DNA from 4 places in the Desulfitobacterium chlororespirans DSM 11544 genome. Region 2 is predicted to be linked to each of the others. Evidence: predicted binding sites of a transcription regulator. Region 2 holds the regulator's gene; each other region holds the start of a gene.
What was found. Region 2 encodes LexA, which represses DNA repair genes until DNA is damaged. Its sites were predicted from a motif close to CNAACANNTGTTNG; they were not measured.
Positions count from the first base shown of each region.

Region 1: a site for LexA is predicted at 3,046-3,059, ahead of recA (recombinase RecA). Genes of this name have one in related genera too.
Region 3: a site for LexA is predicted at 5,410-5,423, ahead of BUA14_RS06810 (DNA polymerase Y family protein). Genes of this name have one in related genera too.
Region 4: a site for LexA is predicted at 3,405-3,418, ahead of uvrB (excinuclease ABC subunit UvrB). Genes of this name have one in related genera too.

Region 1 is NZ_FRDN01000012.1:76,878-84,832, forward strand. Features, by position in the region: gene BUA14_RS18600 (ArsR/SmtB family transcription factor) at 1-76, shown strand, start outside; gene BUA14_RS18605 (methyltransferase domain-containing protein) at 73-1,125, shown strand; gene BUA14_RS18610 (hypothetical protein) at 1,560-2,087, shown strand; gene BUA14_RS18615 (hypothetical protein) at 2,123-2,941, shown strand; gene recA (recombinase RecA) at 3,108-4,148, shown strand; gene BUA14_RS18630 (regulatory protein RecX) at 4,150-4,644, shown strand; gene rny (ribonuclease Y) at 5,109-6,683, shown strand; gene BUA14_RS18640 (hypothetical protein) at 6,876-7,388, shown strand; gene BUA14_RS18645 (TIGR00282 family metallophosphoesterase) at 7,474-7,955, shown strand, end outside.
Region 2 is NZ_FRDN01000014.1:80,410-88,364, reverse strand. Features, by position in the region: gene hflX (GTPase HflX) at 1-777, shown strand, start outside; gene BUA14_RS20825 (methionine gamma-lyase family protein) at 966-2,228, shown strand; gene lepB (signal peptidase I) at 2,239-2,808, shown strand; gene BUA14_RS20815 (D-alanine--D-alanine ligase) at 2,961-4,046, shown strand; gene BUA14_RS20810 (CPBP family intramembrane glutamic endopeptidase) at 4,099-4,899, opposite strand; gene lexA (transcriptional repressor LexA) at 5,057-5,671, opposite strand; gene BUA14_RS20800 (LysM peptidoglycan-binding domain-containing protein) at 5,841-6,209, shown strand; gene BUA14_RS20795 (M23 family metallopeptidase) at 6,430-7,248, shown strand; gene BUA14_RS20790 (D-alanyl-D-alanine carboxypeptidase family protein) at 7,430-7,955, shown strand, end outside.
Region 3 is NZ_FRDN01000005.1:187,888-195,842, forward strand. Features, by position in the region: gene cysK (cysteine synthase A) at 1-724, shown strand, start outside; gene BUA14_RS06790 (DedA family protein) at 1,033-1,707, shown strand; gene BUA14_RS06795 (hypothetical protein) at 1,806-2,693, shown strand; gene aroF (3-deoxy-7-phosphoheptulonate synthase) at 2,716-3,675, shown strand; gene BUA14_RS06805 (hypothetical protein) at 3,775-4,035, opposite strand; gene BUA14_RS06810 (DNA polymerase Y family protein) at 4,061-5,314, opposite strand; gene BUA14_RS06815 (NAD(P)/FAD-dependent oxidoreductase) at 5,649-7,082, shown strand; gene putP (sodium/proline symporter PutP) at 7,153-7,955, opposite strand, start outside.
Region 4 is NZ_FRDN01000006.1:86,605-94,559, forward strand. Features, by position in the region: gene uvrA (excinuclease ABC subunit UvrA) at 1-478, opposite strand, end outside; gene uvrB (excinuclease ABC subunit UvrB) at 1,227-3,278, opposite strand; gene BUA14_RS08625 (sugar ABC transporter substrate-binding protein) at 3,463-4,917, opposite strand; gene BUA14_RS08630 (hypothetical protein) at 5,057-6,139, opposite strand; gene BUA14_RS08635 (S41 family peptidase) at 6,206-7,393, opposite strand; gene BUA14_RS08640 (murein hydrolase activator EnvC family protein) at 7,603-7,955, opposite strand, start outside.

The sequences.
Region 1 (7,955 bases), on a different contig from region 2:
GCACGCCATAACTGAAACCCATATGCTCACAGGAGGAGCAAATGAAAAGTGTTGTGAAAAGGAGAGTGTCTTATGAATGAGGTTATCGAAAATGTCAAAGAGTATTACGGCAAAGTTCTGCATAGTACAGCTGATTTGCAAAGCAAAGCCTGCTGTTGTTCGCCGGACTCAATGCCAAAGGAAGTAAAAAAAGCCCTCACTTTGATAGCAGATGAGGTTATCAACCGCTACTATGGCTGCGGCTCGCCGTTACCCCCCTTGCTTGAGGGCATGACCGTTCTTGATCTCGGATGTGGCAGTGGACGTGACGTATATGTTGCAGCTCAGCTGGTCGGTGAGTATGGGCAGGTGATCGGCGTTGATATGACCCAGGAGCAGCTTGATGTGGCAAGAAAATATGAGGACGAACAGCGCCAGCGCTTCGGCTACGCAAAATCTAACGTGAAATTTTTGAACGGTTATATTGAGGACTTACGCACGGTCGGAATTAGTGATTCTTCGGTGGATATAGTAATCTCGAACTGCGTTGTCAATCTTTCTCCTGATAAGGAAAAGGTCTTTGCAGAAATCTGGCGGGTATTGAAGCCGGGTGGGGAACTTTATTTCTCAGATGTATTTGCTGATCGTCGCATACCCGAATATCTTGCGGCTGACCCGGTATTGCGCGGCGAGTGCATCGGCGGTGCATTATATTACGAGGATTTTCGTCGTATTATGCAGCGGGTTGGCTTTACCGATTTTCGTTATAAATCTATCCGAAATATAGATTTGGATAATGAGGCGATCATAGAAAAAGTGGGATTTGCAAACTTTACAGAGCGGACAGTCAGAGCCTTTAAATTAGACGACCTGGAGGATATTTGCGAAGATTATGGACAGATTGCCGTCTATAATGGCAGCATCCCCAGCTCCCCGCATTTTTTTGATCTTGACGACCATCACCGCTTTTTTACCGGCAAGCCGCTTTTGGTTTGCGGCAACACAACTGCCATGCTTGCCAAAACCCGCTTCGCTTCCGCATTCAGGGTAACAGGCGAGCGTTCCACCCATTACGGAGCGTTTGGAGGCTGCGGAGGAAAAAGTGAAACAAATTGTTTTGATACTGGCAGTTCATGTGGGTGCTGATAAATAGATGTGGCATACATTATCCTCCGCAAAAATAATCAATAGGCCGCTGTCAAACGGACTGTAAAGTCCGTTGAGCAGCGGCTTTTTGTTCCCTGATGCAACTGGCGGTCGCTAAATTGTCAAGTATCAAAATTAAGGAGGGGAGTATCACGTCAATCCGTTTCCAAGTGGGAAACAAATACCTCGATTCCGGAACTGGACAAATTGGTGTCGATGTTCTATAACTGAACTAAGCCCGGATTTTACACAAATGCATTGACAAAAAGTCGGCATGAATGCAAGATTATAATAATAAGTCGCATCCCCTGAAATGATGAAAACGAATATAAACGAGCGACATTGCCAAATCTGCCATCAAAGCCTGAATTGTTCTTTTTGGCAGATTTCTCATTTAATCAGGTTATAAAGATATGAAAGAAGGTTGAAGAACAATGGCAGAGATCATCAAAGTTTATAAAGAACATCTGCCCTCATTGCGTTTCATTGGCAAATGCTATACTAATGCCGATAGAGTTGGTGGATTTGGTCACAAATGGGCGGAATGGTTTCAAAACGGCTGGTTTGAAGAGCTTGGAAATCTGGGCGGGGCTCCGGATATTGAAAATGGTTACCTGGGCTTGATGCGCTGCGACAGCAGTAATTTTGAAAACACTTTCGAATACTGGATTGGTCTGTTTTTTTCCTCAGATACATCTGTTCCCAGCGGCTATGATTACATAGATTTGGACGATGGCCCCATCGGTGTATGCTGGATTAAAGGCAAAGAGGACGAGGGCGGCATCTATGGCATGCATGAGCAATGCGCTGTTAGATTCCAGGAAAATGGTATGGGTAATTTTAAAAACGATCATGAAAACAGGGCTTATTTTTTCGAAAGATATAACTGCCCGCGATTTACCGAGAAGGATGAACAAGGCAATGTTATTTTGGACTACTGTGTCTACTTGGCAGATCTGTAATCTTTACTTTGATGGCTGCAAGGGAGAGATTGTTTGTGAGAATAAAGTGGCTTCCTATAACTATACTGTTATGCTCGCTTCTGCTGACAGGCTGTTCCAGCCAACCTCTGCAGGAACCCGAAAAATGGGCAATGGTTGAAGAGAAAGTCATGACATTCTCAGACGGGGAGAGCGTCAACTTATGGAGAAGAGGCCCCTTTGGGCATGCTGCCTACAAACTTTCGGATGAAACGACACTATTGCTCGTTCAGGACCCAACCGGCCCGGCTAATGTTTATGTAGGTGGAGTGGAGAGTTTCGATGATTTGAGCGAACCTGCCCAGAGAGCTGTTGCTGCATTTTATGAGGAACAGGGCTTGCTCTACAACATCCCATCTGAACTGGAAAATGCCTATGCTGAATATCTGGCTTGCCAAGACAAGGGGACATTATTCCGTGAGCATTACATCAGTCAGGATATTGTTCCCACCGCGTCTAACGACAGCATAATATGCTTTCTTACATCGGTCATCCTTCCCATTAATGGGCAAATGGCCCAGGAAGTTCATTTAGGTGCGGTGTTCAGCCGGGAAACCGGAGAGGTGTTGAATAACTGGGAATTGTTCTCTTTACCGGAGGGCGAAGCACGGCAACGGCTTTTAGACACATTTGATATTGGGGCTCCCGCTTTGCGGACTGAAATGCAAGCTGCATTGAAGCCGGAGTACATTATTTTGTTCCCCGATAATTTGGATGTTACATTTCCACGAGGAACCCTGCCAAGCCAGGAAGACAGCTATAGTATAGGGATAAGCTATGACGAACTCCAAGGAGTGATTCAGACTTGGGCAATTCCTAATGCGGACGGAACATGAGGTGATGAGCATGATCCGTCCTGCATCCAGTGTGATCAATCCCTCTGTTATTTTCTTCTAAATAAAGGATTGACAGGCTTCACGTGCAAAAGTATAATGGAAATCGAACAAATGTTTGTCTTTTGTGGTAAAAAATTTAAAAGTATTCGCTTGAGGAGGAAACGAGATGGCCGGTAACGATAAATTAAAAGCCCTGGATGCGGCTTTAAGTCAGATTGAAAAGCAATTTGGAAAAGGGTCGATTATGAGATTGGGGGAGGCTTCTGCCAAAATGGCAGTGGAAGTGATTCCGACAGGTTGCCTGGCCATTGATATAGCCCTTGGAGTAGGTGGAGTGCCTCGAGGACGTGTTATAGAAATCTATGGGCCTGAGTCATCCGGTAAGACCACCGTCGCCTTGCATATTGCGGCAGAAGCCCAGAAGCTGGGCGGTGTAGCCGCTTTTATCGATGCGGAGCATGCTCTCGATCCAGTCTATGCCAAGGCCTTAGGGGTCAACATCGACAATCTTCTCGTATCCCAACCGGATACAGGTGAGCAGGCACTGGAGATTTGCGAAGCCTTAGTGCGCAGTGGGGCCATCGACGTCATCATCATTGACTCTGTGGCGGCTCTTGTCCCTCGAGCAGAGATTGAAGGGGAAATGGGAGATTCTCATGTGGGCTTACACGCTCGCTTAATGTCTCAAGCCCTGAGAAAATTGACAGGTGCCATCAGCAAGAGTCATACATGTGTCATTTTTATTAACCAGATTCGGGAAAAAGTAGGAATTATGTTTGGTAATCCAGAGACCACAACCGGTGGACGTGCTTTGAAATTCTATGCTTCCGTCCGTCTGGAAGTACGCCGTCAGGATACCTTGAAACAAGGTCAGGATATGATTGGCAACCGTACCAAAGTCAAGGTTGTTAAGAATAAAGTGGCTCCGCCCTTTAAACAAGCCGAATTTGACATTATGTACGGAGAAGGTATTTCCCGTGAAGGCAGCATGGTGGATGTGGGCGCTGAGTTAGATATCATTAATAAGTCCGGAGCTTGGTACTCCTATAAAGGTGAGCGCTTAGGTCAGGGAAGAGAGAATGTCAAGGAGTTTTTAAAGAAGAACCCTGAGATTGCCGCCGAAATCGAACAAGGGATCCGGGCCAGCATTGCTAATGTAAGCGCTCCGGTTGCCGAGGATGTCCAAGAGGAGCCGGAAGACGTCTAAGATGAAGGGTGCATTGGATGTCGCCTTAACCTATTTATCGAGAAGGATGCTGACACGCTGCGAGCTCAGCCAAAGGCTGACGAAGAAGGGCTTTCCAGGTCATGAGATCGAAGCTGCCATCGAGAGGCTTTTAGAATGGGGCTATCTCAGCGATCAGGAGTATGCCCGTGCTTATTGCCTCAGCAAGCAAACGAATTATGCCAAAAAGAAAATCAGCTATGATTTGAAAGGCCGGGGGATCGAGGAAGCTATCATAGAGCAGGCTTTGCGGGAAACCTATTCACCGGGACAGGAGGCGGAGCTTTGCCGAAAACATGCTCAAAGGCTTTGGGCTGAAGAATCCCGGCGCTGGGAGAGTACTTACCGGCATAAAAAGAGTTATGAGAAAATCCCCAGGGAACTTATGTTGAGACAGAAGGTCGGGCAAAAGCTTATGCAAAAAGGCTACCCTCAGGAAATGGTTTTTGAGATCCTTGAAGGGATAGTGAGGGAGTAACAGGAAGGCGAGTCCTTCCTGTTTTTTTGCACTTATGCTTAGAAGGTATAAGTGCAACCAGCGACTTCGTCTCATTTGTGAGCATGTGTTTAAGGCAACAAGTGCGAAAACAGTGCTTTCGGGGTTTTCTTTATGTGAGGAGCAACGATAAGATGAAGAGGGACATAGTTTCTTAGAATACTTGTATTATACATCTATATTGCAGGTGGTTCTTGACAAATTTTTCAAAAGATATTACACTAAAAAGAGCCTGTTTCTTTTAAAGTCAGACCTTTAAGGTTTTCTTATAGATTGCATCGTAGTTAGTATTATATATGGAGGTATCGGACTAGCGGCGTGTAGGTTTGTAGGAAAAAGGGGCAATGTATTTTGCCTTTAATTAAAGGTTTCCTTTTAAAGAACTGGCATGGTCCCAGTTTTTTTGTTTTTATATGGAGAACTAGGAGAATGATAACCAAATAAGTATGTGTTTAGGAGGTGAAAACTACTTGGAACTACCAGAATTAATCTTTATAGTTATAGCAGTCGTGGTATCCCTTTTTGTGGGTGGCTTTATAGGTTGGCTTATTCGTAAGAGTGCCGCGGAAAAGCTCATCGGCTCAGCTGAAGAAGAGGCAAAACGGGTCATCGAGAATGCTCAGGGTGCCGCTGAGGCAAAACGCCGTGAAGCTGTCATTGCCGCTAAAGAAGAAGTCATGCATATTCGCAATGAAGTGGAAAAAGAATCACGGGAACGCCGCAACGAGGTTCAGCGGATGGAGAGACGGGTTATTCAAAAAGAAGAGTCTTTAGACCGCAAAATGGAGTCTTTGGAGCGCAAGGAAGATAATCTTCATCGTAAAGAAGAAGAAGTGGATCAGCTCAAAGAGGTCCTGACGCAAACCGTAGCCAAAGAAAAACAAGAATTAGAACGGGTCTCTGGTCTATCCACTGAAGAAGCGAAGCAAATTCTTCTGCATAGTGTGGAAGAAGAAGTTCGTTACGAATCCGCTATTATGATTAAAGATATTGAAACGAAGGCTAAGGAAGAAGCAGAGAAGCGGGCTAAGAATATTATCTCTTTGGCGATTCAGCGTTGTGCCGCGGATCACGTAGCTGAGAGCACGGTGTCTGTGGTGGCCCTTCCCAGTGATGAGATGAAGGGACGCATTATCGGACGGGAAGGACGCAATATTCGTACTCTGGAGACCTTAACAGGTATCGATCTGATTATTGATGATACTCCCGAAGCGGTCATTCTCTCTGGGTTTGACCCCATTCGCAGAGAAGTTGCCCGGGTTGCTCTGGAAAAACTGATTGCCGATGGACGGATTCACCCGGCTCGCATCGAAGAAATGGTTGAGAAATCTCAAAAAGAGGTGGATCAGCGTATTCGTGAAGAGGGAGAGCAAGCGACCTTTGAAACAGGAGTGCATGGTTTACATCCTGAAATCATTCGCCTCTTAGGACGATTGAAGTTTAGAACCAGTTATGGTCAAAATGTCCTCAAGCATTCTATGGAGGTATCCCATTTGGCAGGTTTAATGGCCGCCGAACTGGGTGTCGATGTACAGCTGGCCAAGCGGGCAGGTTTACTGCATGACTTAGGAAAAGCCGTGGATCACGATACTGAAGGGACTCATGTTCAGATCGGTGTCGATCTAGCGAAGAAGTATAAGGAATCTTGGGAAGTTATTCATGCTATTGAAGCTCATCATGGTGATGTTGAAGCTAAGACCATCGAAGCAGTCTTAGTGGCTGCTGCCGACGCAGTCTCAGCCGCTCGCCCAGGAGCTCGCCGTGAGACTCTCGAATCCTATATTAAGCGCCTGCAGAAGCTGGAAGAGATTGCCGAAACCTATGAAGGTGTGGAAAAATCCTACGCGATTCAAGCAGGACGTGAGATTCGAATCATTGTAAGACCGGATAAGATCGATGATGTTCTGGCTCCGAAAGTGGCTCGGGAAATCAGCAAACGCATTGAGGATGAATTAGAATATCCAGGTCAAATCAAGGTTGTCGTCATTCGTGAAACTCGTGCCGTGGATTATGCGAAATAATCATGGAATAGTTGAATCTTGAACATTGCGGACAGGTGAGAACATCGCCTGTCCTTTATTATTTTATAAGTAACAGGAAGGTTGAAATCATCAGGCAGGACTTTATCGGAAATTGACGAATTATTATGGAGTGATGAGAAGCAGTAAATATTCAGAGCAAATAGTCAGTATGATAAGAAAGAGGATGACACTATGGGACGTTTGAACCTCCATTATCAAGATGGGGGATGTGCACCTGATGGAGTTGGGTTGCTGATATCCATTTTAATTCGCTATCCTGAGGTCTGCTCCGTCCGTTACCAACAGCCGGAACATGCCCTGACCTTTCGCTTTACGGTATCGGGCCCCGTGCAGGGAGAAAAATTCCTGGATACCTTGCAAGAGGCTTTAAGGGCTTATCATAAATTAGAAGGCCATCCTATGCGGATCTGCAAGATAGAACATAAGCTGGAAAGCGGTGTAACCTTAGTGACCATTACCCGGGATGTTGAGAGTATGAACGAGAGGGAAATTGGTCTGATCGTTGATTTGGTGAGAAACATCGCTCAGAGCATTATCTATGATGATACGGAGATTCCTGAGGAGGAGCAGATCTTTCAGGAGGAAGTTATTGGACAGATTCTCCAGTCTTTCCGGGACTGCCGTTTAGAAAAAGGATTTATTGCGGTTCGGGAGGAAGGAAGGGTTTTAGTCTATAATAGTTAGATGTCGAGTGTTTAGGTTTTAGATGGTTCTTTTTTGGACATATCAATACTATAATCGGATTGATGGATGATTGGGGATTTATGGAGTGAATATACTATTTATTGGCGACATTGTTGGCAATCCTGGCCGTGAGGCGATTAAGGTGTTGCTTAAACCGCTTATCAAAGAGTATGGGATTGATTTAACCATAGCCAATGGAGAAAACGCCGCTGGGGGTAAAGGATTAACCAAGGAAATAGCCGAAGAGCTTTATGACGATGGCATCGAATTTATCACCATGGGCAATCATGTCTGGGATCAGCGGAGCATCATGAAATTTATTGACCAGGAAGCCCGTTTGATCAGGCCGGCCAATTACCCTGTGGGTGCACCGGGAAAAGGGCATGGTTACATAAGGACAAAGGGTAAGAAGGTCGGAGTGCTCAATCTTTCCGGCCGGGTATTTCTCAATAGTCTTGAAGATCCCTTCAGTGGCGCCATTCGTTGGATCAATGAGATACGGCAGGAAACCCCCCTTATTATTGTCGATTTTCATGCCGAAGCTACTTCAGAGAAAGTGGCCTTGGG
Region 2 (7,955 bases):
GATATCTTTGCCCAGCGGGCCAAATCAAGAGAAGGTAAGCTTCAGGTGGAATTGGCCCAGCTTAAGCATCTGCTGCCTCGTTTAACCGGTCAGGGACTCAGTCTTTCCCGGCTGGGCGGGGGAGTAGGAACCCGTGGTCCCGGAGAATCCAAACTGGAAATGGATAAGCGGCGGGTAAGAAAGAAAATTAATCTCTTGGAAAATGAACTGGGTGAAATCCGCAAGACCCGTACGACCCAGCGGCGGCAAAGAGAAAAAAGCGGCATCCCTCTTATCGCTTTAGTCGGTTATACCAATGCGGGGAAGACCACCTTTTTGCAAAAAGCTATGGAGCAGACCCGTTCCAAGGGGGAGAGTGTTAAAGGAGAGGACAAGCTCTTTGCCACTCTTGATCCCATCGTACGCGGGATACGCCTGGATCAACGGACGGAGATATTGCTTAGTGATACGGTAGGCTTTATTCAGAAATTGCCCCATCAGCTTCTTCACGCTTTTCTTGCTACTCTTGAAGAGGTGCAGAATGCCGATGTTTTAATTCATGTTCTGGATGCCAGCCACTCCAGAGCTCTGGAGCGCGCCGATACGGTCCATAACATTCTGGAGCAGTTGGAGTGTCATCATAAACCACGTCTTACCTTACTGAATAAAATCGATCAGCTGGATCATCCTTCCGATTTAAGCCGCTTGGCTCAAGAGCTGTCTCATCCCATACCGGTGTCCCTTATTGCCAACACTTCACTGACTCCTGTCTGGAATAAAGTTCTTGAACTTCTCTAGTGCAGTGGCAGGCTTTAGTCTGTAAGGCGGAAAAGTGAGGCGCAGTGGTGCTGCGTCCATGGGCGACACACGGCTCGGCGACAACGCAGCAGCTGGAAATTCAGACTGCCGCGGGGGCGGAATGGGGACGTGGCGCTATATTAGGGAAGCTATATTAAGGAAGTGGATACAGCGAGGAGGTTTCATCATTGTTTTTGGATCATCTGCCCAGTAAAATTATCGAGGCGAAAAATCAGGCCGAGCAGCTTTTAAAGCTGCAGGAAAAGCCTGTTCTTGATATTGCCGAATATAATCATGCCAAAGTCCTGGCAGCTTTTCAGGAAGAAAGGGTAAGCACCTATCATTTACAGGGCACTACAGGCTATGGCCTGGGGGACAGCGGCAGAGAAACTCTGGATCGGGTGATGGCCCGCATCCTGGGCACGGAAGCCGCTTTGGTGCGGGGACAATTTGTATCGGGAACCCATGCCATTGCCACAGCCTTATTCGGTGCTCTCCGGCCCGGTGATCATTTTATTTCCGTTACAGGAGATCCTTATGATACACTGGAAGAGGTGATTGGCATCCGGGGAACAGGGCAGGGGAGCCTTAAGGATTTTGGGGTATCCTATGACTCGGTTCCTCTCAGTGAAGAAGGAACTGTTCAGTATGCTCTGGTGAGTCAAGGGATAAAGCCCAATACAAAAATGCTTATTCTCCAGCGTTCCCGGGGTTATGCCTGGCGCAATTCCCTTCATATGGAGCAAATCGCCGCCTTTGTGGCTTATGTCCGTGAGCATTTTCCTCACCTGATTATTTTTGTGGATAATTGTTACGGTGAACTTGTGGAAAAATGTGAACCCGGGGATGTGGGAGCCGACCTCATGGCGGGATCCCTGATTAAAAACCTAGGGGGGAGTTTAGCTCCTACAGGAGGATATATTGCCGGCAAACAAGAGCTTGTTGCGAAAGCCGCCTGCCGCTTAACTGCTCCGGGGATTGGCGGAGAGGTGGGGGCGACCCTCAGCTGGCAGCTGCAGTTCTACCAAGGGCTGTTCTTCAGTCCTTTGACCGTAAGTGAGGCGATTCGGGGAGCGATTTTTTCCGCTGCCTTTTGGCAGGCCTTAGGGTTCGAAGTCAATCCTCTTCCCGATACCCCGCGGACGGATCTGATTCAAGCTGTTAAACTCAATTCCCGGGAGGCGATGATTGCTTTTTGTCAGGGTTTCCAGAAGGGCTCGCCTGTTGACAGCCATGTCCTGCCCATTCCCTCGGGAATGCCGGGGTATGAAGATGAAGTCATTATGGCCGGGGGAACCTTTATCCAAGGCGCGACCAGCGAGTTCTCCGCGGACGGCCCTATGCGTGACCCCTTTATCGCTTATCAGCAAGGCGGGGTTTCCATGAATTATATTAAGTTTGGCAATCTATTAGCGGCTCAAAAACTTTGGGAACAGGGATTACTAAAGTGAGGTGCACACCATGGAAAACGAACAAGATATCAAAGAACAAGATATCAAAATAAAAGCGAAGAGTATGTTTAAAACCATTATTGAAATCATCGAGATTGTGATTATTGCCTTTGCCCTATCCTGGGTCATCCGCACCTTTGTGCTGGAGGCCAGGTTAGTTCCCACCGGCTCCATGCTGCCGACGATTCAGCTCCAGGACCGGATTATTGTCGATAAGTTCTTTTTTAAGCATTTTGGTGATTTTGAACGAGGGGATATCATTGTTTTCCATCCGCCTTCCAGCGCCCACTCTTCCGACGATTTTATCAAACGTTTGATTGCTTTGCCGGGGGATACCATTGAGATCAAGGATCATAAGACCTATATCAATGGCCAGGAGGTGGAAGAGCCATACGTTATGGAGCCTCAAATTAAAAATCTTGAGCCTTTAGTAGTTCCGGAAGGTTCTGTTTTTGTTATGGGAGATAACCGCAATAGCAGTGCCGATTCCCGGGAATGGGGCTTCCTGCCGATTGAAAACATCTCCGGAATGACCTTATTTCGTTATTGGCCGCTTAACCATATTGGAACTATCGATTGATTTAGGCAGCCTTTTCACCCCTGTGCATATAGTATAGAGTAGACCTGTTGCTTGGCTTGTGCAGCTTTATGTACATCCGTACACCCAAGCACTGTTTTCAGGTTTTCTGGGCTATTTTCTAACTAAATAGAATAGAGAGGATGGGTACGCCAATGACACGGCAAAAGATTATTATTCTCTTCGGAGGTCAATCCGGAGAACATGAGGTTTCCCTGAACTCTGCCAGTTCTGTACTTAAGGCCATTGATCAAGAAAAGTATGCTGTAGAGACGATTGGCATTGCCAAAAACGGCCAATGGCATTGGGGAATACGTCCTGAACAATGGCAGCAAGACCCCACACTACAGGGTATTCCTGTCATTCTTGCCCACGATCCTACGAACCCCCGCTTTATCGCCTTAGACGGCAGTTCCCTTCCTCAAGAAGGCAAGTTTGCTTTGATTTTTCCCGTTCTTCACGGACCCTTTGGAGAGGATGGGACCATCCAGGGCTTGTTTGAAATGGCTAATGTTCCTTACGCCGGTTCCGGGGTGCTCGGCTCCGCTCTGGGTATGGATAAAGACCGTATGAAAGCAGTTTTTACTGAAGCGGGCCTGCCCCAAGCCCCTTATCTTACCGTACTTAGAACCATGCTCCAGAAACCGATGGAGCAACTGCTTGATAATATTGAACACTCGCTGGGCTATCCTTGCTTTGTCAAGCCTGCTAATTTAGGCTCCAGTGTGGGTATTTCCAAAGCACGGGACAGAGAGGAGCTCATCCAGGCCCTCCAACTCGCCGCGGAATACGATCGCAAAATTGTCATCGAGCAAAACATCGTAGGTCGTGAGATTGAGCTGAGCGTCCTGGGCAATGAGGATGCCCAAGCCAGTGTTCCGGGAGAGATTCTTCCCGCCAAGGATTTCTATGATTATGAAGCCAAATACATCGACGCCGGCTCTCAGCTGGTGATTCCCGCTCCTTTGGCTCCCGAGGTTGTCAGGAGTTTGCAGGAAAAAGCTGTTGCTGCCTTCAAAGCCGTCGAAGCCTGCGGCTTAAGCCGGGTGGATTTCTTTGTTACAGAAGGCAGTCAGATCTACATCAACGAAATCAATACCATGCCGGGGTTCACTCAGATCTCTATGTACCCCAAGCTTTGGGAAGCCAGCGGCATTCCTTACACTGAATTGATCACCCAGTTGATCGAACTGGGCTTCCAGCGCTTCAGAGACAGCCGTTCCCGGAAAATATCCCGTTAGTATATCGGTACACAGCCCTGAAAGCCGTTTAGTCAGCGGAGTTCAGGGCTTTTTATACTATTCGCCTGCTCTTTTGGTCGTATATCATAACGGTTACCATTGAAACAAGAACAATCACAGCATTTGCGGCAATTGTTCCCGCCCAAGTCATCGTCATGGTGCCAAAGAGGGGGGATGCCGCATTGAATATGGTGTGGAATAATACGCACATAAACACACGGCCTTTTCCTGATATTTTATAGATTGCCCCGTTGAAAAACCGAAAGGCCATGAGTTGAACTGCAAACATCCAAAAGTTAATGAGTCCCTCGCCGTGATTCGTCCCCGGAATGAAGAAGAGAGGGATATGCCATAAAGTCCAAATGATGCCAACAAAGACAGAAGATAAAACAAAGCCATATTTTTTGTCAAGCTCAGGCTGCAATATGTACATCCAGCCAGCTTCCTCTAAGCCACCGATAATAAGATTACCAGGCAGGGCAAGGAAGAACGTATAAAATGGCAGCACCATTTCCGTACGGCCTGAAACTGCAAGATGTATCAAAAAATACAGTGCAAGCCCTGCAACAACGTACAAATAGAGAGAGATATTATTTTTGGCGTAAAAAACGGTTTTCAACCATTCCTTAAGATCTGCTATTTTGTTATTTTTCTTCAGAACGATATATGAGGCAATAGCGGGCGACAAAATATAGATTGCAAAAGGAATATTCATCCCAAATTCCTGTAACGAGTGAACCCAATTGTGAACCGAATATCCGAATTGCCCAAGCGCAATCAAAGCACCCGACACAAGATAAGCTATGCAAAATGTCAGCGTCGTAAATTGTACTATGATTTTTTTGTCTGTCACGATTTCTTCACCTCACGTTTTGCAGTATACATAACAATAAATCCATTCTACCATAAAAATCCTGTCTGACATTTGTATTTTTATAATAAGAAAAGCAGGCATCCACCCACATCAGTGTGGAATGGAGGTCTGCTTTGGCTGCCCTGTACTTTATAAATCAGTGTAAAATACGAAATACCCCAATAACTTTGCCCAAGATGGTGACATCCTGAGAGTAGATAGGCTCCATATAAGGATTTTCAGGTTGCAGGCGAATCAGTGTTTTTTCCTTGTAGAACCGTTTTACCGTAGCTTCTTCATCAATCATGGCCACGACGATCTCGCCATTACGGGCCACTTTTTGCTGGCGTACTAAAATAAGGTCCCCATCCATAATTCCCGCATCAATCATACTTTCGCCTTTGACTCTCAACATGAACACTGTATCTGAGTTAACCACATCAATAGGAAGCGGGAACGTATCTTCGATATTCTCCTGGGCTAAAATAGGCTGCCCGGCGGTTACTCTGCCAATAATGGGGACAAAAACAGTCTTTTTCTCATTAGCATCACTGGAGCTGTCTAATATCTCAATGGCGCGAGGTTTTGTGGGATCGCGGCGTATGTACCCCTTTTCCTCAATGGTCTGCAAATGCCCGTGAACAGTGGAACTGGACATCAAGCCAACGGCATCGCCTATTTCGCGGACAGAGGGGGGATAACCCTTTTCTCGAATAACCCGTTTAATATACTCCAAGATATCGGTCTGTCTTTGCGATAAATCTGGATACACCAAATTTCCCCCTTTCATATGTTCTAAACCTATTTTAGCATTAAATATTCTTATGTGCAAACAAATGTTCGAAAAAGTATTGACGAATCTTCCCGGTTTCCGTATACTGTTCTCAGGAACTGATGTTCGTATTTATTTAGTTTTAACGGGAACATAGAGGGGGATTAATATGAGTGCTTGTTCTTCTTCCGTCCGGAACTACAGAGGCCATTATAGAAACTATCGGAATTATCGAATGAAACAACTGCAAAGGCAGCTGTGTTCTTATATGCTGCTTTTCCTCATGGTCTTTGGCAGTATGGGCTGGTTCTTCTGGGACTGGAGCCAGGCAAACAGCAGGGTAGAGGACCTTGCTTTCCAGCCACAAATCGTTCAATCCGGGGACACTCTTTGGTCCTTAGCTGAGAACTCCGACCTGCAAATCGATACCCGTACGCTTGTTCTTAAAATTATGGAGTACAATCAGCTCACAGATACCACTATACAAACCGGTCAAGTAATCTATACTCCTATCTCAAAAAATCAGCATCAGCCCTAGTGCCCTGTCGACCCTAAACCTTATATATCCTGGCGGCCAATTTACAGCAATACTGCGTTGTCGTCAATCGCCATACCCTCGGTTTGCCTCAATCCTCCGCCTTGTCTTGCTGTAAATTGGCTCGCCATTATATTGTAATTTTAAGGTTGACAGGGCACTGGTTATACTTCTAATCCGGCCTTTCCCCCCATATTATGCATTGTAGAGAGGGGAGAGGGAAATGAGGATGCGCAAAGGCTTTAAACCGAGACAAAAGCACTGGACTTTGTTCCTGAAGCTGCTTGCGGTAATCCTGATCAGCGCGGTCGCCTGGAAGGGCATTCATAAACCGCCTAAGATCTCCGCTGATATCTATCCTTATCTCACGAATCTGCCTGCCGAACTTGTGTTGCAATGTCAGAAAGAAGGGGAGAGGATTTCCCCCGGGGCTTGGGCGGATTTAATAGCCATACGAAGCAGCGTTGAAATAGATGAAGAGCATTACCTCATCCAACAGCTCCAACAGGGCATAGCGCTTCAAGATATTGTTTGGAAAAACACGGAAATCCAAATTAGTGAAGATGTTGTTCAACAAATCCTTGGGCGGAGGCAGATTCTTTTAACTTATCCCTTTTATGAGCCGGGCCGTTTTGCTTTTCCGGTGATAGGTCAGGTCTGGTACATGGATACCTTTGGGGCAGACCGGGAGGGTGGAGTACGCAGACATGAGGGAACGGACATTTTTGGTGCAGAAGGCATTCCCATCATCAGTGTTGGCAACGGCAAAGTTGAGAAGCTGGGCTGGAATCGCCTTGGTGGAGAACGGGTAGGGGTTAGGGGAGAGGATGGCAACTATTATTACTATGCTCATCTAAACACCATAAACCCTCAACTCCAGGAAGGCCAAGAAGTTAGGAAAGGGGATTTTTTGGGGACATTGGGACATACGGGGGATGCTCTGACAACTCCGGATCATCTGCACTTTGGTATTGAACTTCCTAATGGCGAGTGGGTGAATCCTTATCCTTTCCTATATATCTGGCAGCAAAGTCAGAGTTAGAAGCAGAATGACCCTATTACCAACCAAATTGCCAATTGGTTGGTAATTTCATGATGGGCTTGCCCTTAGGGCTAAAATTCATTATTATATATAGAGGTCGATATTGTCCCGGAGTAGAGAAAGGAATTCAGTAACCTTATTGAATTCAGTAGATCTTATCACCTTATAAAGAAGGCAAGATATGAGTAAAAAATCAAGGAAAAGAGTTTTCCTTACGTTTTTAACGATGATTATGACAGGGGCAATCGTTTTAACCTTTTTTCCAGGCTTGTTGGATCGAACGGATTTAGCGAGTACTCTTCATACTCTAAGTTCTAATCTCTTAAACGGTCAAGAGAATCCGGATAAAGGGGCATCTCTTGACAAAGGTGCCGGAAAGAGCAGCCTCAACCTGACCAAGACGTCCCTGAGTCAAGTGGACGCTAATCAATTTATGCCTCCTGAAGACTCCAGCTATCTTATGCTTAACTTGCAAACAGGGGAGAGGCTTCTGGAGAAAAACGGGGATACACACCGGGCACCTGCCAGCACAGTAAAACTTTTAACCGGGCTTCTTGTTCATGAAAAGCTTCAAGCGGACGAGCTCATTATCTTAGGAGAGGAAGTTAAGGTAGAAGGCTCTGTTCTTGGCTTTAAGCCTGGGGATAAGATACTTGTCAAGGACTTATTTACGGCAATGTATGTATTCAGTGCCAATGACGCCGCCA
Region 3 (7,955 bases), on a different contig from region 2:
TGAGCCCACCAGTGGCAATACAGGAATTGCCCTGGCTTTTGTATCCGCTGCCCGTGGCTATCGCTTGATTTTAACCATGCCTGAAACCATGAGCGTGGAAAGAAGGAACCTTCTCAAGGCTTTGGGAGCGGAGCTGGTGCTGACTCCAGGACCGGCCGGTATGAAAGGAGCTATTCAAAAAGCTGAGGAATTAGCTGCTGAATATCAGAATTCCTTTATACCCCAACAGTTCAACAATCCGGCTAACCCGGAAATTCATAGGACAACCACTGCTGAAGAAATCTGGAGAGATACAGATGGAGAAGTGGACATCTTTGTGGCCGGAGTAGGCACTGGCGGAACGGTAACCGGTGTGGGTGAGGCCTTAAAGAAGAAGAAACCGGGGGTAAAAGTTATCGCTGTGGAACCGGCAGATTCACCGGTGCTGTCGGGAGGAACTCCCGGAGCTCATAAGATTCAGGGCATTGGCGCCGGATTTGTACCCGGTGTTTATAACTCAGAAGTCATCGATGAAATTTTCCAGGTCAAAAATGAGGAAGCTTTTGAGACCTCTCGAAAACTTTCGAAGACTGAAGGTCTGCTGGTTGGGATTTCCTCAGGTGCGGCGGCTTATGCGGCCACCCAAATCGCCAAGAGACCGGAAAATAAAGGAAAGAATATCGTTGTTCTGCTCCCGGATACGGGGGAAAGATATCTCTCCACGGTCTTATTCCAGGAAGGTTGAGAAGGTGAAGGGGATTTGTCAATTTCTTTCACATAATGTTAACATTTTGTTTACAGTTTCTTCACCTGTAGTTTAAGGTGTTGTGATAGTATACAAGTAACGACATTCTTCTCCTACCTTTTATATAGACAAGAGGTAACTCTTGTCAAAGCTGAACCGTCTCTTTCAGGCGGTTTTTTCTTTTATTAATCTTTTCTTAAATCTTGAGCAGTTTATTTGATTTTTTTTCGATAAAACGCTATGATAATTCGGAAGAGAGGACTAGCTGACAGATTGGTTTTCTATGAGATGGTTTAGGGGGTTAAACTTTGGAAGTGTTACAGACCGTGTTGGACTTTTTTATTCACTTGGACAGTCATATTGGTGAAATCATAGCTTCTTATGGAGTGTGGACATATCTCATTCTTTTTCTGATTATCTTTGCTGAAACAGGGTTGGTCGTGACCCCATTTCTGCCCGGAGATTCTTTGATCTTTGTGGTAGGCACTTTCGCAGCCAGCGGTGCCTTGGATGTGTGGATTTTGTTCTTCTTACTGCTGGCGGCTGCTGTCATCGGGGATACGGTGAATTATGAGGTCGGCCGTTTCTTAGGGCCGAAAGTATTCTCCAAAGAAATGCGTTTCCTTAACCATGAGAATCTGATGAAGACCCAAAGGTTTTATGAAAAGCATGGGGGTAAGACCATTATCATTGCCCGCTTTCTGCCGATTATTCGCACCTTCGCCCCCTTTGTGGCAGGTGTTGGCACCATGAAATACCTGAGGTTCTTGGCTTATAATTTCGTAGGAGCCTTATTGTGGGTTACGGTAGCTCTTTGCGCAGGTTATTTCTTTGGCAATCTGCCTTTTGTAAAGGATAATTTTACCTTGGTGATCTTTGCGATCATTGGCATATCGGCTGTTCCCGCTGTTTATGCCTATATTAAGAATTGGCTGCAGGGGAGAAACCAGCGCAAAGTAAGCACGAATAATGAATCGAACTAAAAAAGGATTTTGCCGCTCTGAAATAGAAGAAGGAATTAACACTGGTTAATAGTGTTAATTCCTTTATTTTTTCCTGGGAATAAGATAAGAGGAGGGGCATGATGATGAGCAGTGCGAAACCGGTACAATCCTTGGCTGTCATCACTTTGACTTTTCTGATGATCGCCGGTTCGCTAGGATTATCCTCAGGAATGACCAAGGAAGAGCTGGAGTATCGCCCCCTGACCTTGAGCGAGGTAACAAAGCTTTTTGCTCAGAAAGGGCTTAAGCTTGAAGCGGTGGCGGGAGAAGGATTTGAGGATACGGTGCTGTTCGGCATTGAACCTGAGATATTTCGCATCCATGGCTCTGAGGATTTAGTATTGATCTACCCCTTTTCCTCCCATAGGGAACGGGAACAGCTGGCCGGGCATTATTGGAGATTTAACGATGAAATGATGGCGATGTTTTTACCTTACAGTCAGTTTTTTCAGACCCTGACGGCGAAGAATATGTTCATCGTTTACTGCCCTTTGCTGTACATAGAAAGCTTAAAGACGATGGGGCCGGACTATGCTTCCTATGTACAACGCTCAAAAGCGATCAGGGAATTGGTGCTGAGAGACTTAAATGGCGGGAAGACGCTGGTTTTCCGTGGAGAGGGTCAATACTGGATGGTTGAGATAGTGCTTGACTGCTTTGGCCAATTTTATAAAGATGACCATGGTATGGGGTATGAGAGCTGGAGTGAAGCGAGTGCCATAGCCAAGTATAAGGGGGACCCTGGGCAAATAAAATCTTTCAGCTATACTCTTGAAGGGACTTATGGCAGTTACAGTGGAACACGGCAGACTCTGAGTCCTGATGGCCTGGTCAGGCTGGGCAGAGGGAACGGTCTGGTAGGAAAGGCTGAAGACAAGCATAGTTTCAGTATACAATGGAACGGTCAGGCAGAAGCCTTTGACCTGGAAGCAGATCCTTTCGGAATGATACGACTTCCTTATTAAGAGGGGATAGCTTGGCGATACCTTGTATTGGCAATGGTTTGTGGGATATAATATAAAGAAATTTTTCTGCGCAGTGAGCGGTAAGACAGAAAGTCCACGGCTTTCATCCCAGGAAGAGGGCGCTGTGGACTATTATATCAGGGGGTTTGGAGTTATGAATTTGCCTTTAGTGGGGTTAAAGGATGAACGGAGTATGATCAGGGTGGGGGATACGATTATCGGAGCCCGTGAGATCGTGCTGATGGCCGGTCCCTGTGCCGTGGAATCCGGAGAACAGATGCGGGCCGCTGCCCAAGGGGTCAAAGCAGCCGGCGGCAAGATTTTAAGAGGGGGAGTCTATAAGCCCCGTACTTCTCCCTATAGCTTCCAGGGCTTAGGGGAAGAAGGAATAGACTATCTGCGGGAAGCTGCAGCAGAATATGGACTTCTTACCGTAACGGAGGTTATGGATGAACGCAGCCTGGACGTGCTGGTGGATAAAGTGGATATTCTGCAGGTAGGGTCTCGCAATATGCAAAACTTCCATCTCCTTAAGCTTTTGGGGGAGATAAGAAACCCGGTGATTCTAAAGCGGGGCCTGGCGGCCACGGTAGAGGAATGGCTTTCAGCTGCAGAATATATCTTAAGCGGCGGGAATGCTCAGGTGATTCTTTGCGAGCGGGGGATTCGCACCTTTGAGCCCAGCACCCGCAATACCCTGGACCTCAGTGCGGTGAGCCTGGTGAAAGTGCTTTCCCATCTGCCGGTCATTGTGGATCCCAGCCATGCGGCCGGGAGGGTGGATATCATTCCTGCTTTAGCCAAGGCTGCTGTAGCGGTAGGAGCCGATGGGCTGCTGATTGAAGTCCATCCCCATCCTGAGGAAGCCCAAAGCGACGGGATGCAATCCCTGACTCCGGAGCAGTTTAGCCGGCTCGCCGCAGAGCTCCGGCCCATCGCTCAAAGCGTCGGGCGGAGTATGGCTCATCCTCAAGAAGTCTGATCCCATGATGGAAAAAGGAAGAAGATCCTGAAAATAAAATATTGAACCTTAAGCAAGGGGGATCGAGAGCGCGTTAAGGCGGCTCCCGGTCTCCCTTGCTCACATTTTATATAAAAACCATTTGCATGTATGAAGTTCATACTTCAGCTCATAAATCTTAAGAAGTCCGTTGCTGATACTTTGACAGCGAAAAATAAGCATGGGATTGCCGGCCAGTTTTTCTTCGGATTTCGAGATGATTTTGTCGACGGCAATGACGACAGGGCTATCTTCGAAGTGAGCCTTGAATTTAAGGGGCCGGGGCATGCCCTCTTGATTGAAATGAGCGATCATCTCCAGGGGCTGCATCATTACCTTCACGAAAAGCGCTCCCTTCTTTTTAGAGCTAAAGCAGGCTGGTCATGGCCGGATACTCCTCTTCAGCGATGACTCCCCCAGTCATGGACTTAAGGCCGGAGTGGAGATAAGAGGAGCGCATAATAGCCTGAGAGCCAAAGCGCTGGCGAATTATATCGACAGCCTGGTCCACTTTTCGATCCCGCTCGTAATCTTTAGTGAAAAAGGAAAACTGCAGGAAATCGTTTTGACAAAGCTCAGAGGCCCGGACTCCCAGATGTCTCAGCGGCTGATCTTTCCATAATTCGTCAAAGAGCTGGCAGGCAATCTCCCATAGCTCATTAGTACAGTCGGTAGCATGGGAGAGTTGGCGTTGATGGGAATAGGAGAGGAATTCATGGGTTCGAAAGGAAATGGATATCAGCCGGGCAAAGTATTGATCATGCCTTAAGCGGGCGCTGACGGTTTCCACAAGGGAGAGGAGAACCAGGTGAGCCTCTCTGCGGTTCTTCACATCGAAGGATGTGGTGGTGGAATTGCCCATGCCTTTGACCGCTACCCGTCCGCCCCGGCGAACGGGGGAGTTTTCAATGCCGTGAGCATAATTCCAAATCAGCAGGCCGTGACTTTTCATGATCGCTTTCAAAAGGCGAGGGTCGGTGTGTGCCAGCTCCCCGATGGTTTTGATATTGCGGGAGAGCAGCTGGCGGGTGGTTGCCCTTCCGACCATGAAGAGTTCCCCGACGGGTAAGGGCCACATTTTATCAGCAATCTCTTCAGGGAATAAGGTATGGACTTGGTCGGGCTTTTGGAGTTCGGAAGCCATCTTTGCCAACAGTTTATTGGTGGAAATGCCGATATTTACGGTAAAGCCCAGCTCGTTCCTGATTCGATCCTTGATTTTATAAGCGGTAGCCAGTGGATCGCCAAAGAGAAGGTCCATGGCGGTGAAGTCCAGAAAATATTCGTCCACGGAAAACTGTTGGATTAGAGGAGAATAGTCTCTTAAAATAAGACTTAGAGCTTCGCTGCACTGACGGAAGAGGAGATAATTAGGCCTGGCGATGATCAGGTCCGGACATTTGGCGAGGGCGGAGTATAAAGTCTCCCCGGTTTTAATAGCATATTTCTTAGCCGGGATCGACTTGGCCAGAACGATCCCGTGCCGGGTCAAAGGATCGCCGCCGACTACGGAAGGGACAGTCCTTAAATCCAGAGGATCTCCTTGCTGAAGGCGATAGACGGCTTCCCAGGAAAGGTAGGCTGAGTTAACATCAATATGAAAAATGATCGATTTGCTCAAGATCCAATCACCACCTATGTAGAAAAACCATATTCATATTGAAGCGCTCTTTGTGAATGGAGTGGGAGACCAGGGTCTGCGCTATCTATTATAATAGAATATATGTTCTGTATCAATAGAAACAAATATTCTATTATTGTCATAAAATACCTCTATTACCGAATTAAAGTGAGTGATTTGGTAATAGAACCTAAAATCCAAACAAAAAGTCAGTTTTTCAACAAAATGTTCGGATTTTGGACTTGAATTATTGAAGAGCATAAGGTATAGTTGTTAGGGTTTGGCTGCTGTTAAGTTTTGACTGCCGTTAAGTTTAACCGAGGAGGAATAAGCCTTGAAAAAGTATGATGTGATCATCGTTGGGGCAGGCCCCGCCGGAATTTTTGCCAGTTATGAATTAGCTACGCAAGCTCCTGACTCTGCTGTTCTTTTGATTGAAAAGGGACGGGATATCTATAAACGCAGTTGTCCTATTTTGAAGAAGACTCTTTCTAAATGTCCGCCGCCCAATAAGCAGAGAGAGTTTGCCAGCTGCACTCCTGCCTGCTCTATTACCAACGGTTTTGGCGGTGCGGGAGCCTATTCTGATGGGAAATTCAATATCACCACCGAGTTTGGCGGATGGCTCACCGAGTATTTGCCTCCTTCGGAGGTTTTGAATCTCATTCACTATGTGGATCAGATTAACTTAAAGCATGGGGCGACCAGCTCACTGACGGATCCCAGTACCCCTACGGTAAAGGAGATTGAGAGAAAGGCCTTGGGAGCCGGTTTAAAGCTGCTCCGGGCTCAAGTCCGCCATCTGGGAACAGAATTAAACCTGGAAATCCTCAAGGATATTTATGAGTACCTCAAAGGAAAGATCGACATGGTGTTCGAAACGGAAGTCGCCGATATTATGACCGCTGAAGCGGAAGGACACCTGCAGGTTAAAGGCATCCGTACCAATAAGGGAGAGGAGTACTATGCGCCTAAAGTAGTCGTGGTTCCCGGACGGGATGGCTCAGAGTGGTTCAAGGATGTCTTAAAGAAGTACAATCTGGAAATGAGCAGCAACCAAGTGGATGTAGGGGTTCGTGTAGAAACCCTGGATACCATCATGGAAGATATTAACGAGAATTTGTATGAAGGCAAATTCCTCTATCGAACGTCTGTAGGGACTACGGTGAGAAGCTTCTGCAGCAATCCTTCCGGTCATGTGGTTATTGAGAATCATACCGGGGTTATGCTGGCCAATGGGCATGCTTATCGGGATAAGAATCTGGGCAGCAATAATACTAACTTTGCCCTGCTGGTATCCCATAACTTCTCCTATCCTTTCAACAAGCCTACGGAGTATGCCAAGAACATTTCCCGGCTGGCCAATGATTTATCCAACGGCAGCGTGCTGCTGCAGACCTTTGGGGACATCATGAAGGGCCGCCGTTCTACAGAGAAGCGGGTCAAAGAAAGCTTTGTGGAACCCACTCTAAAAGAAGCCGTACCCGGCAATTTAGGGTTGGTGCTGCCTTATTCCACCATGAAGAGCATCATTGAGATGATTGAAGCGCTGGATAAAGTGACGCCTGGTATAGCCTCTGAGCACACCTTGCTTTATGGCGTGGAAGCCAAGTTCTACTCTTCCCGTCCCAAGTTGAAAAATAACTTTGAGACGGAGATTGCCGGACTTTATGCCGGGGGAGACGGAGCGGGAATTACCCGGGGACTGGCTCAGGCTGAGGCTTGCGGAGTGAAGATCGCGCGAAATATTCTGGAAGAGAAACAATAAAGAGCAACAAAAAGAGGGCCGATTGCCATTGACGCAATCAGCCCTTTTTATTGTTCATCGTTAAGGTTTCTTACAATACTTTGGTCTCCGCCGCAGAGCGTTCGAACTCATCCCAAATTTCTTGCGAGGGCTCAGTAGTCAGCAGACTGACGATAATGATCGAAAGCAAGCCCATGATAAAGCCGGGGATCATTTCATAGACGGCAGCGAAGGCGGGGAATTGTTCCCAAAGAATAACGGTGGCAGAGCCCACAACCATACCGGCCAGAGCTCCCCATTTGTTCATCCGTTTCCAGTAGAGGCTGAGGAGAATAACGGGACCAAAGGCGGAACCAAAGCCGGCCCAGGCGTAGCCTACCAGATTGAGGATGGTATCGTTTTGGGTCCAGGCCAGATAGGTGGCTAAAAGAGCAACAAGCAAAACACAGAGGCGGCTGACGAAAACCAATTCCTTATCTTTGGCCTCACGATGGAAGAGAACCCGGTAAATATCTTCGGTCAGGGAGCTGGAGGTCACCAGCAGCTGTGAGGAAATTGTACTCATAATGGCGGCCAGAATAGCGGAGATCAGGAAGCCGGTGACGATGGGATGGAAGAGGATTTTCCCCAGTTCGATAAACACCGTCTCAGGGTCGGCCAGGGTCAGGCCATGGGTGGCAAAGTAAGCGATACCCAGGAGACCGGTAAGCATAGCCCCTACTTCAGAAAAGACCATCCAGCTCATGCCGATACGGCGGGATTTTTTGATTTCGCTCACTGAAGAGATGGCCATGAAACGGACAATGATATGGGGCTGGCCGAAATAGCCTAAACCCCAGGCCAGGAGAGAGATGATCCCGATGACACTGGTTCCGGTGAAGATATTCAAGAGCG
Region 4 (7,955 bases), on a different contig from region 2:
TCCCTTTGACTAAGGGGGCAAGAATTTGCAGCTTGGTGCGTTCCGGGTAGACCATAATCTGATCCACCATTTGCTGTACCGTTTGCTGACTGATTTCTCTGCCGCATTGGGGGCAATGGGGGTGGCCGACCCGGGCATAAAGAAGACGCAGATAATCATAGACTTCCGTCACCGTTCCCACTGTAGAGCGGGGGTTACGGTTGGTCGTTTTCTGATCAATGGAGATAGCCGGCGACAGCCCTTCGATATAATCCACATCCGGCTTGTCCATTTGCCCAAGAAACATACGGGCATAGGCAGACAGAGATTCTACATAGCGGCGTTGACCTTCAGCGTAAATGGTGTCAAAAGCCAGCGAGGATTTTCCAGAGCCGGATAAGCCGGTGACAACCACCAGCTGGTCTCTGGGGATATCCACATTGATATTTTTCAAGTTATGGGCGCGGGCGCCGCGGACTTTGATAAAGTTCTGGGTCATAGGGGGCCTCCTCGGTAAAAATTAGATTGTTAGCAAGTGGTCTTTTAGCATTGTTTATCAGCGTTGTTTATAGGTACAGTCTCCAGGATTTTGTTTGCCTCGTTCACTCCATAAGCTGCGCGGAGCAATCTAATCGCTCAAGACCTCCGCTCCGTCGGGACGCCGCCCAAATCGCTCCTCGAAAGCACTGCTTTCGCACTTGTTATCAATGGGCGGTTGGAAACGTCCTGTTTCCAACCCGACTCCGCTACGGTCTTTTCGCGAAGATTGCTTACCTGCTCGCTTAAATCCGGTCTCTGCTGCAAATCAAAATCCTTGGGCAGTTTCTGAAGCTCCTTTAAGAACAGCTTTGAAGAAAGGGGATAGCTGCCCTTGGTTCAAGAGTGAATCAATCTAAACTTCTAGACAGCATTACTGCTTTTAAGAATAGCCATAACATCGATACATAAAAAAATACCCAAGTACTTTAAGATGCTGCCCAAGGATTTTGCGTTACAATAGTGAAGCGACTTCAAAGCGAGCAGGATGCCAAGCTTCGCGAAAGCTAGCAGCGGAAATGGGTTGGGAACAGGACGTTCCCAACCGGCTACGGATAACAAGTGCGAAAGCAGTGCTTTCGAGGAGCGACTTAGCCGGGGACCCGTTGGAGCGGAGAGCTTGAGCGTTAGTTTGGCACCGCGCAGCTTTTTGAGCGAACGGTGTAACGCAAAATCTGGAGAGAATTCTTTTGTTCATCTTAGAAAGGGAACTATCCGCCCCGCTTCCTGGGCGCACTCTTGCGCACTGCCGGAGCCGCCGCCTCTCGCTTGCGGGCACGGCCCTGGGTGGGCCGCTTATACTTATTCTCTTCCCCCTTGAGCTCGATCATGGCATCACGGATCTCCGCTGCCCGTTCGAAGTCCATATCTTTGGCGGCTAAGCGCATTTCTTGTTCCAGACTTTTAAGCAGCTCAGCCAATTCCTCAGCCGGCATTTTTGAGCCGTAGGCTGCTTTCTTTTCCGCCACCTTAGTGGCTTCAGGAATTTCGTAGATTTTCTTGCGAATGGTCTGGGGGGTAATCCCGTGCTTTTCATTATGGGCTTCCTGGATGGCCCGGCGGCGGTTGGTTTCACCGATGGCCACTTCCATGGAGCGGGTCATTTGGTCCGCATACATGATGACTTTTCCCTGGGCATTCCGGGCGGCGCGGCCAATGGTCTGAATCAGGGAACGCTCGGCACGAAGAAAGCCCTCCTTGTCCGCGTCGAGAATAGCCACCAAGGAAACCTCGGGAAGATCCAAGCCCTCCCGGAGCAGATTGATGCCCACGATGACATCGATATCTCCCAAACGCAATTCCCGCAGAATCTCCACCCGCTCCAAGGTCGTAATATCGGAGTGGAGATATTTAACGGCCATATTGAGATTTTTCAAGTAATCTGTTAAATCTTCCGCCATCTTTTTGGTCAGGGTGGTGACGAGCACCCGTTCATCCCGGGCAATCCTTTGATTGATTTCCCCGATCAGATCATCGATCTGACCCTTGGTGGGCCGGACAGAAATCTCCGGATCCAAAAGCCCGGTAGGGCGGATAATTTGCTCCACAATCTGAGGGCAATGTTCCAGCTCATAGGGACCGGGTGTGGCACTGATATAGACCCGTTGAGGAACCATTGTTTCAAATTCAGCGAATTTCAAGGGGCGGTTGTCCAAAGCAGAAGGAAGCCGGAATCCGTAGTCTACCAGAGTGGTTTTACGGGAACGGTCCCCTTCGTACATCCCCCGGACCTGTGGCAGCGTGACATGGGATTCGTCGATCATCATCAAGTAATCTTCAGGGAAAAAGTGCAAAAGGGTATAAGGAGTTTCTCCGGCCTCCCGGAAGGTTAAATGGCGGGAATAGTTTTCGACGCCGTTGCAAAATCCCATTTCCCTCAGCATCTCCAGATCATAGCGGGTTCTCTGCTCCAAACGCTGAGCTTCCAAAAGTTTGTCTTCATCCTTAAACCGTTTGAGCTGCTCTTCCAATTCCTTTTCAATATTCTCAGCAGCTACCAGTACTTTATCCCGTGCCGTGACATAGTGAGAATTCGGGAAAATAGAGACATGACGGCGTTCTCCCAAAATTTCACCGGTAAGGACATTGATCTCGTAGATATGTTCGATTTCGTCCCCGAACATTTCGATCCGAACAGCATGCTCACTGGAGCCGGCGGGATGGACTTCGACCACATCTCCCCGGACGCGGAAAGTTCCCCTTTCAAAAGCCAGATCATTGCGATCGTACTGAATGGAGATGAGCTTTTTAAGAATGTCATTGCGGTCAATTTCCTGCCCCTGCCGCAAGGAAACCATCAAATCCCGGTATTCCTCAGGTGAACCCAAACCATAAATACAGGACACACTGGCCACCACAATCACATCACGCCGTTCGAATAAGGCCGCCGTAGCGGAGTGGCGCATTTTATCGATCTCATCATTGATCGAAGAATCCTTTTCTATATAGGTATCGCTGGAAGGAACATAGGCTTCCGGCTGATAATAATCATAATAACTGACGAAATATTCCACTGCATTTTCCGGGAAAAATTCCTTGAACTCAGTGTAAAGCTGAGCTGCCAAGGTCTTATTATGGGCGAGAATCAGAGTGGGCCGTTGAACTTTTTCAATGATGTTGGCCATGGTAAAGGTTTTTCCCGAACCTGTCACCCCCAGCAGGGTTTGATGACGCCTGCCGGAATGTATACTTTCGACCAGAGCGTCAATGGCCTGAGGCTGATCCCCGGAAGGCTTGTAGGGAGCGCGTAAACAGAACTCCATGGGGTGCTCCAATCTCCTTTCTCTTCTAAAATCCTGGTTTATTTTCTGGTTTATTTCTTGTTCCAGTCTTCAAATCATTCTAAGCAAGATTATACCACTTCTCTCTAAGAAACAAAACAAAAAAGCCGAACATATTTTCGGCTTTTCGCTGTTTTTTACTGGTAATTTTAAGAAGTCTGTTCCTCTATTCCCCTTGCTTGGCTTGATCTGAGCTATTCCCACCTTGCTGCTTATCTTGCCCTTCCCCCTGCTGCCCTTGTCCTCCTTGTTGCTGCTGTTGTTGCTGTTGCTGCTGTTCTTTCAGGAGCATTTCCGGAGGGATGGTGCGAACTTGATCATTGGCATTTTTCTCTGTTCCTAAAACATTGCCCTTTTCATCCAGATATTCGCGGAGAATTTCTGTATGAACTTTTTCAGTCACTTTGCTTACTCCTTCAGGCATAACTCCCTGTCCTCCGCTCTGCCCCTGAGCTGAGGAAGAGCCTTCCTGGTTCTTTTCTTTGGACTCCCCATCTTTCCCTTCACCGCTCTGCCCTTTTCCACTATTGCCATTGCTGCTTTTTTCCGTGCTCTTTTGCTTCCCTTGGCTTTCAGAGCCCTTCGCCTGAGACTCCGACTTTTTCTTTTCCATTTCTTTTTGAGCTTCGGCTGCTTTAGCATAGCTTTTCTGAATAAGGGCGAGATTTTCTGTTGTCACCGTTTTGACCGGAATGATCTTCGCCGCCACTTCACCTTGATCGCCGGTAATGGATTGAGTTATGTCTACGGACTGCTTATCCATTAATTTTTGCGCCCATTGAAAGGCATTAACACCTTGAACATAGGGTGATGTATCAATATCTGCGATTTGACTGCCTGCAGCAATCCTTTGCAAGGATTTGGAGTTAGCTTGTCCTCCCATAAGCTGAACTTTATCGGTAAGCTGCATGGATCTGAGCAGTTCATAAGCCAAGGCAAGGAGCTTCTCATTCTTAGCGCAGATGGCCTTCACTTGGCCGGGGTTCTTCTGCAAATGTTCCATAAGGCTTTGCATGGCTATGGTTTCCGACTCCGGAGGATTGGTAATGCTATGTACCGTTATTTTGGGATTCTTAGCCAGCTCTTGCTTAAAGGCCGCTACATTCATTTGAGCGACGGCATCTTCTGCTTCCCCCTGCAGGTATACGACCTGCCCTTCAGAAACCTTTCCTTGAATTTGCTGAGCCATCAGCTTACCTGCTTGATCCGGATCAGGCAGGATGACTCCCTTGGCTTTCACTCCAGGCGGCAGCCCGTTTAACGCCAGAATAGGTATATCTCCCTTTTCCGCTTCCTTTAAAAAGGACTGCTCCCCAGCTTGAACGATGAGAACTTTGGCATCCTTAAGAGCGTTGGCATCGCCTTCTTCTTTTGACGTCAAAACCTTAACTTCCAATTCTTCTTTTTCAGCCAACTCCTGAATGCCGAGCAGAAACATATCTTTGTTGGGATCATCCTGGTTCAAAGCCACCGCTATTATTTTTTTCTCTTCTTGCTGAGAGGATTTACTCGAGGTTTTCTCCTTGCTCCCCATTAAGCCGCCCAAAAGAGATTGCATGTTACAGCCGGTTAAGGCCATACTTAGAAGTAACACGATGATCATGGAAAGCACTTTTTTCATGGAACACGCTCCTTTCCAGGGTCGATCCACTTTATGAACACCTTGTGTTTTGCACTATCAAAAAAGCACCGTTTTTGGTGCTTATCATGAGTATATCTAGTCTTCCCTTGATTGTATGAAATATGAAAGGCAACTGCTGTCAATCAATGGTATGACCTTTTTTGTCCATATCTCTTAAAATAGAGTTTAATAAATCCGTCTTCATGCTATCGACTTGATCAAAGTCAACCGTTTTTGTATAAACAGCTTTAAGTTTATCTCTCAGCCTCTGGGTGTCCAGCAGAGCTTCTTTAAGATCATTACTAAAAGGACATCCTAATCCTTGTTCCTCCAGATGCTCCGGATTCCCTTGCCAAATGGCCAGATTTCTTTCTGGAAAGACAATGCCTAAAATTTCATCAGGGTAAAGTGGATGTAAAACAATATCAATAACCTGCCCCAGCTGTTCCGCTTCTTGCAACACCCATTCCATGGCTTCATGAGCCTCTTCCCCATCGAAACGAATCTGGTCATAGTCCGTCAAGAAGTAAGGAGCCAGGTTCAACCAGCCCTCCGGATTGATTCCATGAAGAAAAAAGGATTGAACAGCGCTCTTCTTGATCTTTTTCAAAGCGTCCTGAGCCTTGCTCCAAGGACCTTTTGCTTCTTTAAATAAATCTGAGGCATAAAGTTTGGGCAGCCAGGGCCTGCCCTCATCAGCCTTGGCATAAAACCGCTCGCGAATTCTTCCTCCAAATTCCTCAGCTAGAATTTCACCTATTCTTTGTTGGCCGCGTTTGATCTTCTCTTCAAAATCAAGAACTCCCAGCCTTTGTTGATCAAGCTTTCCCTGATTGCAGTATTTAGAGAAATCAATAAAGTGCTCAATCACCCCTGGTGCACGCCAATGCAGGGGAGCAATCTCATAGTGATCAAGGATCGCCCAGTTGAAGCGGCGAATCAGCACCCCCGCCATCGAGTCCGGGTCCCGGGCAGAACGGAGAAAATCAATCTCATACCCGCGATCAAGGAGATCCAGCCCAATCATCTTAATTGTGGTGGATTTACCTGTGCCCGGTCCTCCAATCAGGACATAAGTACGTTCCCATTCTGACATCATATTGGGTAGAAGTGATATATAGCCGCGATTGGTAATCCCCTCTGCAAAGTAATGCCGTCCACTGGGTTTATTCCCCATGTCCTTTCCCCCTTGAAATTTGCTTGCTGTGTAGTGTATGCACAAGGAGGGTCAGGGGTCACAGGATTTGCTGAAAAAGCAAAAACGGGACAGCGCGCTGTCCCGTTGCCATTATTTGATCTGTTGGCGAAGCACCTTAAGAGCTTCCGTTAGCTGGGTATCAAAGGTTTTCGTAGTAGGAGAAAGAGTCGCTTCTTCTCCATCCTTCAGCTTCACTTCCACATCAGGCTCGATGCCCTTTTTATGGATATCGATCTTATTCGGCGTCAAATACTTGGCGGTGGTCAGCTTTACGCTGGTCCCCCTATCTAATTGATAAATCGTCTGCACGATTCCTTTACCGAAGGTCTTGGTCCCCACCAGGGTGCCTGTTCCCCGATCTTTGATCGCCCCGGAAACAATTTCAGCTGCGGAGGCGCTTTCCTCATTGACTAAAACCACAAAGGGAATGCCTAAATAATTGCCTTCCGAAGCCTTGGTTACAGCATTGCCTCCTTTATCCACAATATAGACAATGGGGCCGGGCTGAACAAAATAACTGGCTACTCCTACAGCAGATTCTAATTCCCCGCCATGATTATAGCGCAAATCCAAGATCATCCCTTTGTATTTGCTGATATCCATATTGCGCAGAACTTCATTGAGTTCAAGAGCTGTATGGGAGGAGAACTGGGAAATTCCGATATAAGCTATATCCGTATTTCCCGGCAGCGCCAATCCTTCCACCGTGGGTACTGCGATATTTTCCCGGGTTAAAGGAACGGTCACATTCTGCTTAATGCTTTCCCGATAAACCACCAGAGTCACCTTGGTCCCTGGGTTCCCGCGCATTAGGGACACGGCTTTTTCCTGGTCGATGGTGGTGGCGTCCACTTCATCGATCTTAATAATCACATCCCCAGGCTGTAGTCCGGCTTTAGCAGCCGGAGTGTTTTTAATGGGTCTCAGGACCACAAGTTTTTGAGGATCTTTCAGACTTAAAATGATCCCCACGCCGCCGAATTTCCCTTCGATTTGTTGCATAAGCTCTTCATTCTCTTGAGCATTCATGTAACTTGAATAAGGATCGCCCAAAGAATCGACAATTCCTTTAGTGGCACCTTCGATCAGGGTGTCTACAGACACTTCCTCCAAATAATCACTTTCAACAAGCTTGACTACTCTTGCCAAGCGTCCTAAATGATCCAGGTTGGTTACAATGAACCCCCCGACAACCACCGTAAAAATCAAACACCCTATGGCAAGAACCCATCCCAGGTTTTTTAAATACTCTTTCCAACGACTCTCCTGCAAATCCATATCCCCTTCTCATTACCGTGACTCATCTCTTGATCTTTGATAGGAGATAAGTGGCGGGCTTTCCTTATTTTTTCTTTATTATATGCCTATCCACTCCAGGACATACTTATTTCATAGTAAACCAGGTTTTGCATTTGTCGCTTCATAGAATACATAAGAATGCAAAGCCTTTGGTTGCCCTTGTGCTTCCGCAGACTCATTCTTGCTATTTAGCGAAAAAATTGCATGGGATCCGTAGTTTCCCCATTGATACGCACTTCAAAGTGAAGATGGGGTCCTGTACTCCAGCCTGTTGAGCCCACATAGGATATCAGATCACCGGCCTGCACCATATCTCCTACTTTAGCGGCCAGCTTGGAATTGTGGCCATATAGGGTGGTATATCCGCCCCCATGATCCACGATCACAGCGTTTCCGTAAGCTCCATACCAGCCGGCCATAATAACTTCCCCGTTCCCCGCCGCCAAAACCTTGGTTCCGGTGGGTGCCGGTAAATCCACCCCGGTATGCAAGCTTTTCTGCTTCGTTATGGGATGAATCCGCCAGCCATAAGCACTGCTGA